Regions from separate parts of the Marinobacter sp. AN1 genome, predicted to be linked through region 2. Evidence: riboswitches for the same ligand, from Rfam matches in the RefSeq annotation. Region 2 holds a riboswitch; the other holds the start of a gene.
The links. Region 2 has a riboswitch for cobalamin ahead of LJ360_RS19685 (ribonucleoside-diphosphate reductase subunit alpha). Riboswitches for the same ligand answer to the same signal wherever they lie in the genome.
Positions count from the first base shown of each region.

Region 1: it holds a riboswitch for cobalamin, as region 2 does, so the genes downstream of both, LJ360_RS01715 (TonB-dependent receptor plug domain-containing protein) here and LJ360_RS19685 (ribonucleoside-diphosphate reductase subunit alpha) in region 2, are expected to answer to the same signal.

Region 1 covers NZ_CP110342.1:393,520-397,941, reverse strand. Annotated here, with positions in the region: gene LJ360_RS01720 (cobalamin-binding protein) at 1-260, opposite strand, end outside; gene LJ360_RS01715 (TonB-dependent receptor plug domain-containing protein) at 288-1,982, opposite strand; cobalamin riboswitch at 2,211-2,428, opposite strand; gene LJ360_RS01710 (putative nucleotidyltransferase substrate binding domain-containing protein) at 2,558-4,422, shown strand, end outside.
Region 2 covers NZ_CP110342.1:4,256,611-4,261,032, reverse strand. Annotated here, with positions in the region: gene metE (5-methyltetrahydropteroyltriglutamate--homocysteine S-methyltransferase) at 1-217, opposite strand, end outside; gene LJ360_RS19690 (LysR family transcriptional regulator) at 323-1,213, shown strand; cobalamin riboswitch at 1,264-1,481, shown strand; gene LJ360_RS19685 (ribonucleoside-diphosphate reductase subunit alpha) at 1,777-4,422, shown strand, end outside.

The sequences.
Region 1 (4,422 bases), 440 kb from region 2:
TCGCCTACCCGGGGCAGCTCCCTCGCTTCAGGCGGATAGTCGCTCCAGGCGCCGGCACCCACCAGTTGGTCGCCAGCGCCAGCGGAATAAACCAGCTCGGTTGCACCGGGCGACAGGGATACAATCCGGACGGCCCGCTCCGACAGGCAGACCTCCCGTCCAAGGGCATCAACCGCACATAGTCCACCCGCCTTGCTGCCTGCTGCCAGCATAAGCAGTAACAGAAAACCAGCTATCGAGCTTAAGCGCCACGATAGCATTACCGGGTCACCTGTCTGGACCGGGACTTACTGAAGGAAATCATAACGTACTGACAGCATTGCGGTCCTGCCGGTGCTGATGAAATATTGATCACCACTGTACTGTGCCAGACGATGCTCCTCATCGAGTACATTATCCACCGTCAACTTGACCGACCACTGATCTGCCAGACTCACGCCAGCACGAAGATCCCAGTTGCCATACCCCGGGATACGCTTACGCTCGTAACTGTACCGGTGACTCTCCGCCCGAAGGGTCGTGCCGACGTACCAATCGTCGAAATGACGGTCGACATCAAGCCTGACGGTCTGCTCCGGTCGCCGGATCAGTGTGCTGCCGTCTTCCCTGTCTTCATAATCTCCAGCACTGGCACCAGCGCGCACAGTCCAATCGCTATTCTGCCAGCCCGCTGAAACTTCAATACCCCGAAGCCGCGCCTCCTTGACATTCAGAGAACGAAACTGGGTATTGTCGAAGATGATAAGCTGATCTACATCACTCTGGTAAAGGGCGACATCCCAAAACCAGTTTCCATAGTTACCTTCCATACCGATTTCGTAGCTGGTTGACTCTTCTGGCTCCAGGTCCGGATTACCGCCCCAGGCTGGTGGGGCGTACAGATCCAGAAAGGTTGGTACCTTGAAAGCTGTGCCAACACTGGCACGTAGCCGATGGCTGGAATCAATCCGGTAGCCGTAGGATGCGCCCCATGTCTCATGGGTGCCAAACGCATCATTGTCGTCACTGCGAGCACTCAGATGAAGCTCTGTTGGGCCGAAATTGAACAAGGCCTGACCAAAATAGGCATCGTTGCCGCGTTTGTCTTCGGTGAAAGACTGGGTCGAATCCAGCCGATCGGTCATGGTTTCTGCGCCAAGCACAAACTCATGCGTGCCAACCGTAAACCAGTTTTCCAGGCGAGATGTACGGGTGTTGGTATTGTATTCACCCGGGAAGGCACTCACATCATCCAGTTCATCCCTCGCATCAGAGAACTGCAGGCTTGTCCGCCAGTGGTCGGTAAGCGGAAAGTCGACGCCCACGCCTGCCACCTGGAACAAATAATCGTTGTACCCTCCTTCATACTCTGAGCGACCTTCGGCGCCAAGATAGGTCATATAAGCGCGAACGCCATTGGAAAACTCGTAACTTGCATTGAAGCTACCGGAGGTATTGTCGTAGGACTTGTCGTCTCCATTCTCCACCACCGGGGCGCCATCTGTCCGGAACCGGTTAATACCGACACCAAGAGAACTGTTTTCCTCGACGGAGGAAAGTCCAAGGGTGTAGTTCTGGGTGTCCAGGTTCCCGGCGCCGACCTCAACCCACCCTTTGGAACCCTCACTCTCTGGCGCGGTGTATGCCTGAACTACCCCACCCATTGCATCTGCACCGTAAAGACTGCTCCGACTACCCCTGACGATTTCCACCCGGTTGATCAGTTGAGGTGGCAGGTAGTGCCAGGCTGGTGAGCCAGATGTTACTGAACGAATACGAATACCGTTAACCAGCAAAACCGTCCCGTCAGACTCGTGCCCACGAATAAGTACCGTCGCATTTTTGCCGAGAGAGCCGTTTGCAGAGATGGCTATGCCGGGGCGCGAAACAATGACATCCTGGAAGTCTTTAGGTTGCTGCCGGCGTATTTCGGCTTCTTCAATCGTGGTAACAGACGAGAGACTTTCACCAACCGTTTTCGGACCCAGGGTGGCGGTCACCACGATAGGATCCATTGGCCGGGTATCGGTCTCTGACTGGGCAAAGGCATTCAGGGAAGGGGCGAGCAGGGACGCGCCTGCTACGAAAACGGGAACCTTGAGCATCATACTACTCCACAAACCGCGCGCACCCGCACGGGTTCAAGACATGCATTACGGAGTAGTCAGCGGGGCAGGCAGGACGGAGAGCGGAAAGATGCCGGGAGTCGCCTACCCGAGCCGCCCTCCGCAACTCCGGGTGTGTTCCCAGGCCGGTCTCCGGGCTTTTGAGCGAACCGCGGTGCGGTTACGGGCAACCGCCTTCCCACGACAATGCGCAGTGGCGGATTGGTTACCCTTATCTCAATTACCGTTGCGGGGGCAGCGTCGGACTGGCCCGAAGGCGCACCGACTTCCCGTTTCATCCCGCGCCATACTGGCAGCAGGACACCTGAAAACAGGGCGCAAGGCTAGCAACACCCCTTGTGGTGGTCAATGTAATTCATCAAGTGTTGCAGGCCACCCGTTCGCGAACCGCCTTGCTGCCCTGCTATATTGCAGTGGTTACCCTCAATGACACCATAGCAACAGGGCGGCCCATGCAAGCGGAACTGATCGACATCCGTAACCACTTACAGCAGCACGCACCCTTCGATGAACTGCCGGATGAGGCGCTGGACCGGGTGGCCGGCAGTATCGAGATTGCCTATTTCCAGGGCGGGGAAAAAATCCTGGAGCTGGGCCAGAAGAATACCGACCTGCATTATATCCGCAGCGGTGCGGCAGAACTCTACCGACGCTCCGGGGAGCTGTACAACCGGCTCGGCGAGGGCGAAATCTTCGGCCAGATCGGTCTTTTGATGGGTCGCCAGGTGCGCTTTCCTGCCACAGCCCTGGAGGACACCCTCATCTACCTGATCCCGTACCCGGTGTTTCAGGACCTGTTCGATAACCATGATGTCTTTGCCGACTTCGTGGAGGTAGAGGACAAGAGCCGCCTGCGCCAGGCCGTCACCCGATCGGACCAGGTCAACGACTCGATGACGGCGAAGGTCTCCCGGCTGATCTCTCGCCAACCGGTAACCGCCCCCTCCACCGTGCGCCTGCAGGAGGCCGCCCGCATCATGACCGATAACCGGGTATCGTCCCTGCTGCTGGTTGAGGGCAGCGGGGACGACGAGGGCAACCTGGTGGGTATCATCACCGATCGTGATCTGCGCACCCGGGCCGTGGCCGACGCCCTGCCGTCGGAAACCCCGGTGGCCGATATCATGTCACCGGATCTGATCACCATCCGGCCCGATGCGCTGGTGTTCGAGGCCATGTTGCAAATGCTGCACAACAATGTGCACCACCTGCCGGTCATCGAAAAGGGCAAGCCCCGGGGTGTGGTGGCCCTGTCCGATATCGTCAAGTATGAATCCCAGAACAGCCTGTACGTGGTCAGCAACATTCACCGCCAGCCCGATGTGAAAGGCCTCAAGGCCATCAGCCAGGAAGTCCGCAACAGCTTTATCCGGATGGTAAACGAAGACGCCAATTCCCACATGATCGGCAGTGCCATGGCCGGTATCGGCCGCAGCTTTACCCAGCGACTTCTGGAGCTTGGAGAGGAGAAACTTGGCCCGCCACCGGTGCCCTACTGTTTCCTCGCCCTGGGGTCCATGGCCCGGGATGAGCAGCTTATTGTCACCGACCAGGATAACGCCATGGTACTGGATGACAGTTTCGACCCGGCTGAGCACGACGCCTACTTCCTCGCCCTGGCAAAGTTCGTCAGCGATGGCCTGGCCGAATGCGGCTATGCCTACTGCACCGGCGATATCATGGCGACCAACCCCAAGTGGCGGCAGCCCCTGAAAGTCTGGAAGGACTATTTCACCGACTGGATCGATAATCCCAAGGCGGAAGCCCTGCTCAACAGTAATATCTTCTTTGACCTGGACGGGGTGTACGGTGAGGAGCGCTACGCCGAAGCCCTCAAGGAGCTGATCGCAGAAAAAGCACAGAACAGTCAGCGATTCCTGGCCATGCTGGCCCGCAATGCCCTCAATCGAACGCCACCCCTGGGCTTCTTCCGCCAGTTTGTGATGGAGGAAGATGGCAAACAGCAGAAAACCTTCAACCTGAAGCGTCGGGGTACGGCGCCGGTATCCGACCTGATTCGGGTGCATGCATTGGCCTGTGGATCCCGGGCCCAGAATTCCTTTGACCGGCTGCGGGACATTGGCAAGACCCGCTTACTGCCGGAAGACGGCGTGGGCAACCTGAGGGATGCCATGGAGTTTATCGCTATCGTCCGTATCCGCCACCAGGCCCTGGCCATGGAAGACGGGCGCGAACCGGACAACAACGTGCGCCCGGAAGATCTGTCCCCCTTCGAGCGCAGCCACCTGAAAGACGCCTTCCAGGTCGTCAGCCAGGCCCAGAAGTTCCTGCGCTATCGTTACAACGCCCAGATTCC
Region 2 (4,422 bases):
TGAAGCTCATGTCCAGGACATGGTCGTACAGGGAAAAGTCCCCCACCGGCGCGTAGTCCAGGTCGGCCTGGGTTTGCCAGTTCTGCTGCCGCAGGTGTTTCGCCGTGTTCAACAGGTCGTCCGCGGTGGTTTTCTGCTTCCAGTAGTCTTCCAGTGCGAATTTGAGTTCTCGCCGGGTGCCGATGCGGGGAAACCCGAGGTTGTGTGTCAGTGCCATGGTGGTGCTCCTGTTAATCAATAAGTGGCAGGAGCATAACCACTGCAGTTCATGACGAAAAATGGTTAAATGTCACCAATCCATGACATTGATTCATAAATAGCCATGATCGAACGAAGCCATCTGAAAATCCTGCGGGAAATCGACCGCCAGGGTTCCCTGACCGCTGCCGCCAGGGCATTGCACCTGACCCAGTCCGCCCTCAGTCACAAGATCACCCGGCTCGAGCAGCTACTGGGTACGCCCTTGTGGCAGAAGGAAGGTCGGGGCCTCAAGCTCACCCAGGCTGGTGATTACCTGTTGCAACAGGCCAACCGCCTGCTGCCCCAGCTGGAACGGGTGGATGAGCGCCTGTTGCAGTTTGCCCGGGGCGAACGGGGGGCGCTGAACATTGGTATGGAGTGTCACCCCTGTTACCAGTGGTTGCTGAAAGTTGTGGACCCCTTCCTGGCCCGGTGGCCAGGGGTGGATGTGGACGTCACCCAGAAGTTCCAGTTCGGTGGCATGGCAGCGCTGTTCAACCATGACATTGACCTGCTGGTGACGCCAGATCCGATCGTTCGGGAAGGGATTCACTTCGAGCCGGTGTTTCCCTACGAGCAGGTGCTGGTGGTCAGCCGTGATAGTGAGCTTGCCGGGCTGGAACGGGTAACCCCGCAGCAGGTGGCCGCCCAGACCCTGTATACCTACCCGGTGGCCATCGAGCGCCTGGATATCTTCCAGCAGTTCCTGTTGCCTGCCAGTTGCCTGCCCAAAAAGCACAAGGTACTGGAAGCCACCGAGATGATGCTGCAGATGGTCGCCGCCGGCCGGGGCGTGGCCACGTTACCCCTTTGGCTGGTGGAAGAATACGCTGAGAGCCTGCCAATCACGCCAGTCAGGTTGGGTGAACAGGGCATTCACAAGCACATCCACCTGGGCGTTCGAACGGCAGACCTCGACGACCGCCACACCCGGGCGTTTATCGAAATGGCGGGTGAAACCTCGCTGGTGTGATCCTGATCCCTCTGTCGCTCAGCATGGTTGTTGTCGGTGGTTTCTCTGTATATAGTGTTTATGTTCTTGGCGTAATACCAGATATTGTGATTAATTGATGATCAGTCTGGTATTGGGAATCCGGTGAGAGTCCGGAACTGACGCGCAGCGGTATTGGGGAACGAACGGGCATCATGACACTGGCACACGCCGGGAAGTCGCCCGCAAGGCCGAACCGGAAGGTTTACGCCCCTGAGTCCGAAGACCGGCCAAGGACAGAGTGCTGTGCCTTCGCGTTTTAAAGGCGAGCGGACGGGTTCCAGTTTTTTGCCACGGAATCCACGGAAGAACACGGAAAAAGCAAAAGACCAAGACGTTATTGGTCCACGAAATCCACGAAAGAACACGAAGTTGAAACAACCAGACCTGTTTGTTCAGTAATCATTTTTTTCGTGTTCTTTCGTGGGTTTCGTGGCTAAAAATCTTTTCATCTTTTTCCGTGTTCTTCCGTGGATTCCGTGGCTAACCAACCCCTCCTGCAACGCGAAGCCAGCAATACCAACGCGTTGTAAAGGAGAACACCCATGTCCACAGCCCTGGCCGAAGCACCCCCAGCCACCACGGAATCCCTCCAGGTGATCAAGCGCAACGGCACCCTGGTGGGTTTCGACCCCTCCAAGATCAGCGTCGCCGTCACCAAGGCCTTCCTCGCCGTGGAGGGTGACCAGGCCGCCGGTTCCGCCCATATCAACCATGCCGTCAAAGCCGTGACTGAGCAGGTGGTCCAGGCCATCAGTCGTCGCCTTAAGGCTGGTGGCAAGGTGCATATCGAGGACATCCAGGACCAGGTGGAGCTGGCGCTGATGCGGGGCGAAGAGCAGAAAGTCGCCCGCGCCTACGTCCTCTACCGGGAGGAACACGCACGCCAGCGGGCGCTGGACGAGCCAGTGGAAGCGCACCCGCACCTGACCGTGAAGAAGGCGGATGGCACATCAGCGCCGCTGGATCTGGGCCTGATGAAACTGCAGGTGGAACAGGCGGCTACGGGTCTGCAGGGCATCAATGGCGAATCCCTGGTGGAAGACGCCCTGCGCAACCTCTACGACGGTATCGAGGAAACCGGGGTACTGTCCGCACTGATCATGACCGCCCGTGGCCGTATCGAACAGGAGCCGGACTACAGTGCGGTCACCGCCCGTTTGCTGCTGGAACAGATCCGCCTGGAAACCGCCGGGGCGCTGAACCTGCCCACCACGCTCTCGCTGGCGGAGGTTTACCCACAGGCGCTGACTGCGTTTATTCACGAAGGCATCCGCTACGAACTGCTGGACGAAGCCCTCGCCGCCTTTGACCTTGAACGGCTGGGCGCCGCCCTGAAACCGGAGCGGGACCAGCAGTTTGGCTTCCTTGGCCTGCAGACCCTTTACGACCGCTACTTCCTGCACTGGAACAAGGCCCGCCTGGAGTTGCCTCAGGTGTTCTTCATGCGGGTGGCCATGGGCCTGGCCCTGCGGGAGGATGACCCCAACACCCGCGCCATCGAATTCTATGAGCTGCTGTCCAGCTTCGACTACATGGCCAGCACCCCCACGCTGTTCAACAGCGGTACCCGCCATTCCCAGCTGTCCTCCTGCTACCTGACCACCGTGCAGGATGACCTGGAGAGCATCTACGGCGCCATCCGTGACAACGCCATGCTGTCCAAGTGGGCTGGCGGCCTTGGCAACGACTGGACCCCGGTGCGGGCCCTGGGCTCCCACATCAAGGGCACCAACGGTCAGAGCCAGGGTGTGGTGCCGTTCCTGAAAGTGGTCAACGACACCGCCGTGGCGGTGAACCAGGGCGGCAAGCGCAAGGGCGCCGTCTGCGCCTACCTGGAAAGCTGGCACCTGGACATCGAGGAATTCCTGGAGCTGCGCAAGAACACCGGTGACGAACGCCGCCGCACCCACGATATGAACACCGCCAACTGGGTGCCGGACCTGCTGATCGAACGCATGCGTGAAGATGGCGACTGGACCCTGTTCTCCCCCAGCGATGTGAGCGACTTGCACGACCTGTACGGTAACGCTTTCCGGGAACGCTATGAACACTATGAACAGCTGGCGGAACAGGGGGAAATCACCCTTTACAAGACGGTCTCCGCCAAGCAGCTATGGCGCAAGATGCTTACCGTGCTGTTCGAAACCGGCCATCCCTGGATCACCTTCAAGGACCCCTGCAACCTGCGTTCACCCCAGCAGCATAAAGGGGTCGTGCACAGCTCCAACCTGTGCACCGAAATCACCCTCAACACCAGCGAAGACGAAATCGCCGTGTGCAACCTGGGTTCCGTGAACCTGGCGGCCCACGTGCAGGATGGCGAGCTGGACGTAAAACGGCTGGAGCGGACCGTCACCACCGCCGTACGCATGCTCGATAACGTTATCGACATCAACTACTACGCGGTGCCCCAGGCGAAGAACTCCAACCTCAAACACCGCCCGGTGGGTCTGGGTCTGATGGGCTTCCAGGACGCCCTCTACAAACTGGGCGTACCCTACGCCAGCCCGGAAGCGGTGGAGTTCGCTGACGTGGCCATGGAACAGCTCAGCTACTTCGCCATCCGTGCATCCGCCACATTAGCCGGTGAACGTGGCGCCTACGGGAGTTACGAGGGTTCCCTGTGGGACCAGGGCATCCTGCCCATCGACTCCCTGGACCTGCTGAGAGCGAACCGTCGCGACGGCGACGTCTCGGTCAACACCGAAACCCGGCTGGACTGGACCCCCGTTCGGGAGCTCGTTGCCAGCAACGGCATGCGCAACAGCAACGTCATGGCGATCGCCCCCACGGCCACCATCTCCAACATCGTCGGCGTCTCCCAGTCCATCGAACCGGCCTACCAGAACCTGTTCGTCAAATCGAACCTCTCCGGCGAGTTCACCGTGGTGAACCCTTCACTGGTCCGTGACCTCAAGGCTGAGGGCCTTTGGGACAACGTCATGGTCAACGATCTCAAGTACTTCGACGGCAGCGTGCAACAGATCGACCGCATCCCGGCGCAGCTGAAAGCCCGCTACGCCACGGCCTTTGAAATCGATGCGAGATGGCTGGTGGAAGCCGCCGCGCGACGTCAGAAATGGCTCGACCAGGCCCAGAGCCTGAACCTGTACATGGCCGAGCCCAACGGCCGAAAACTCGATGAACTGTACCAGCTGGCCTGGGAGCGGGGCCTGAAAACCACCTAT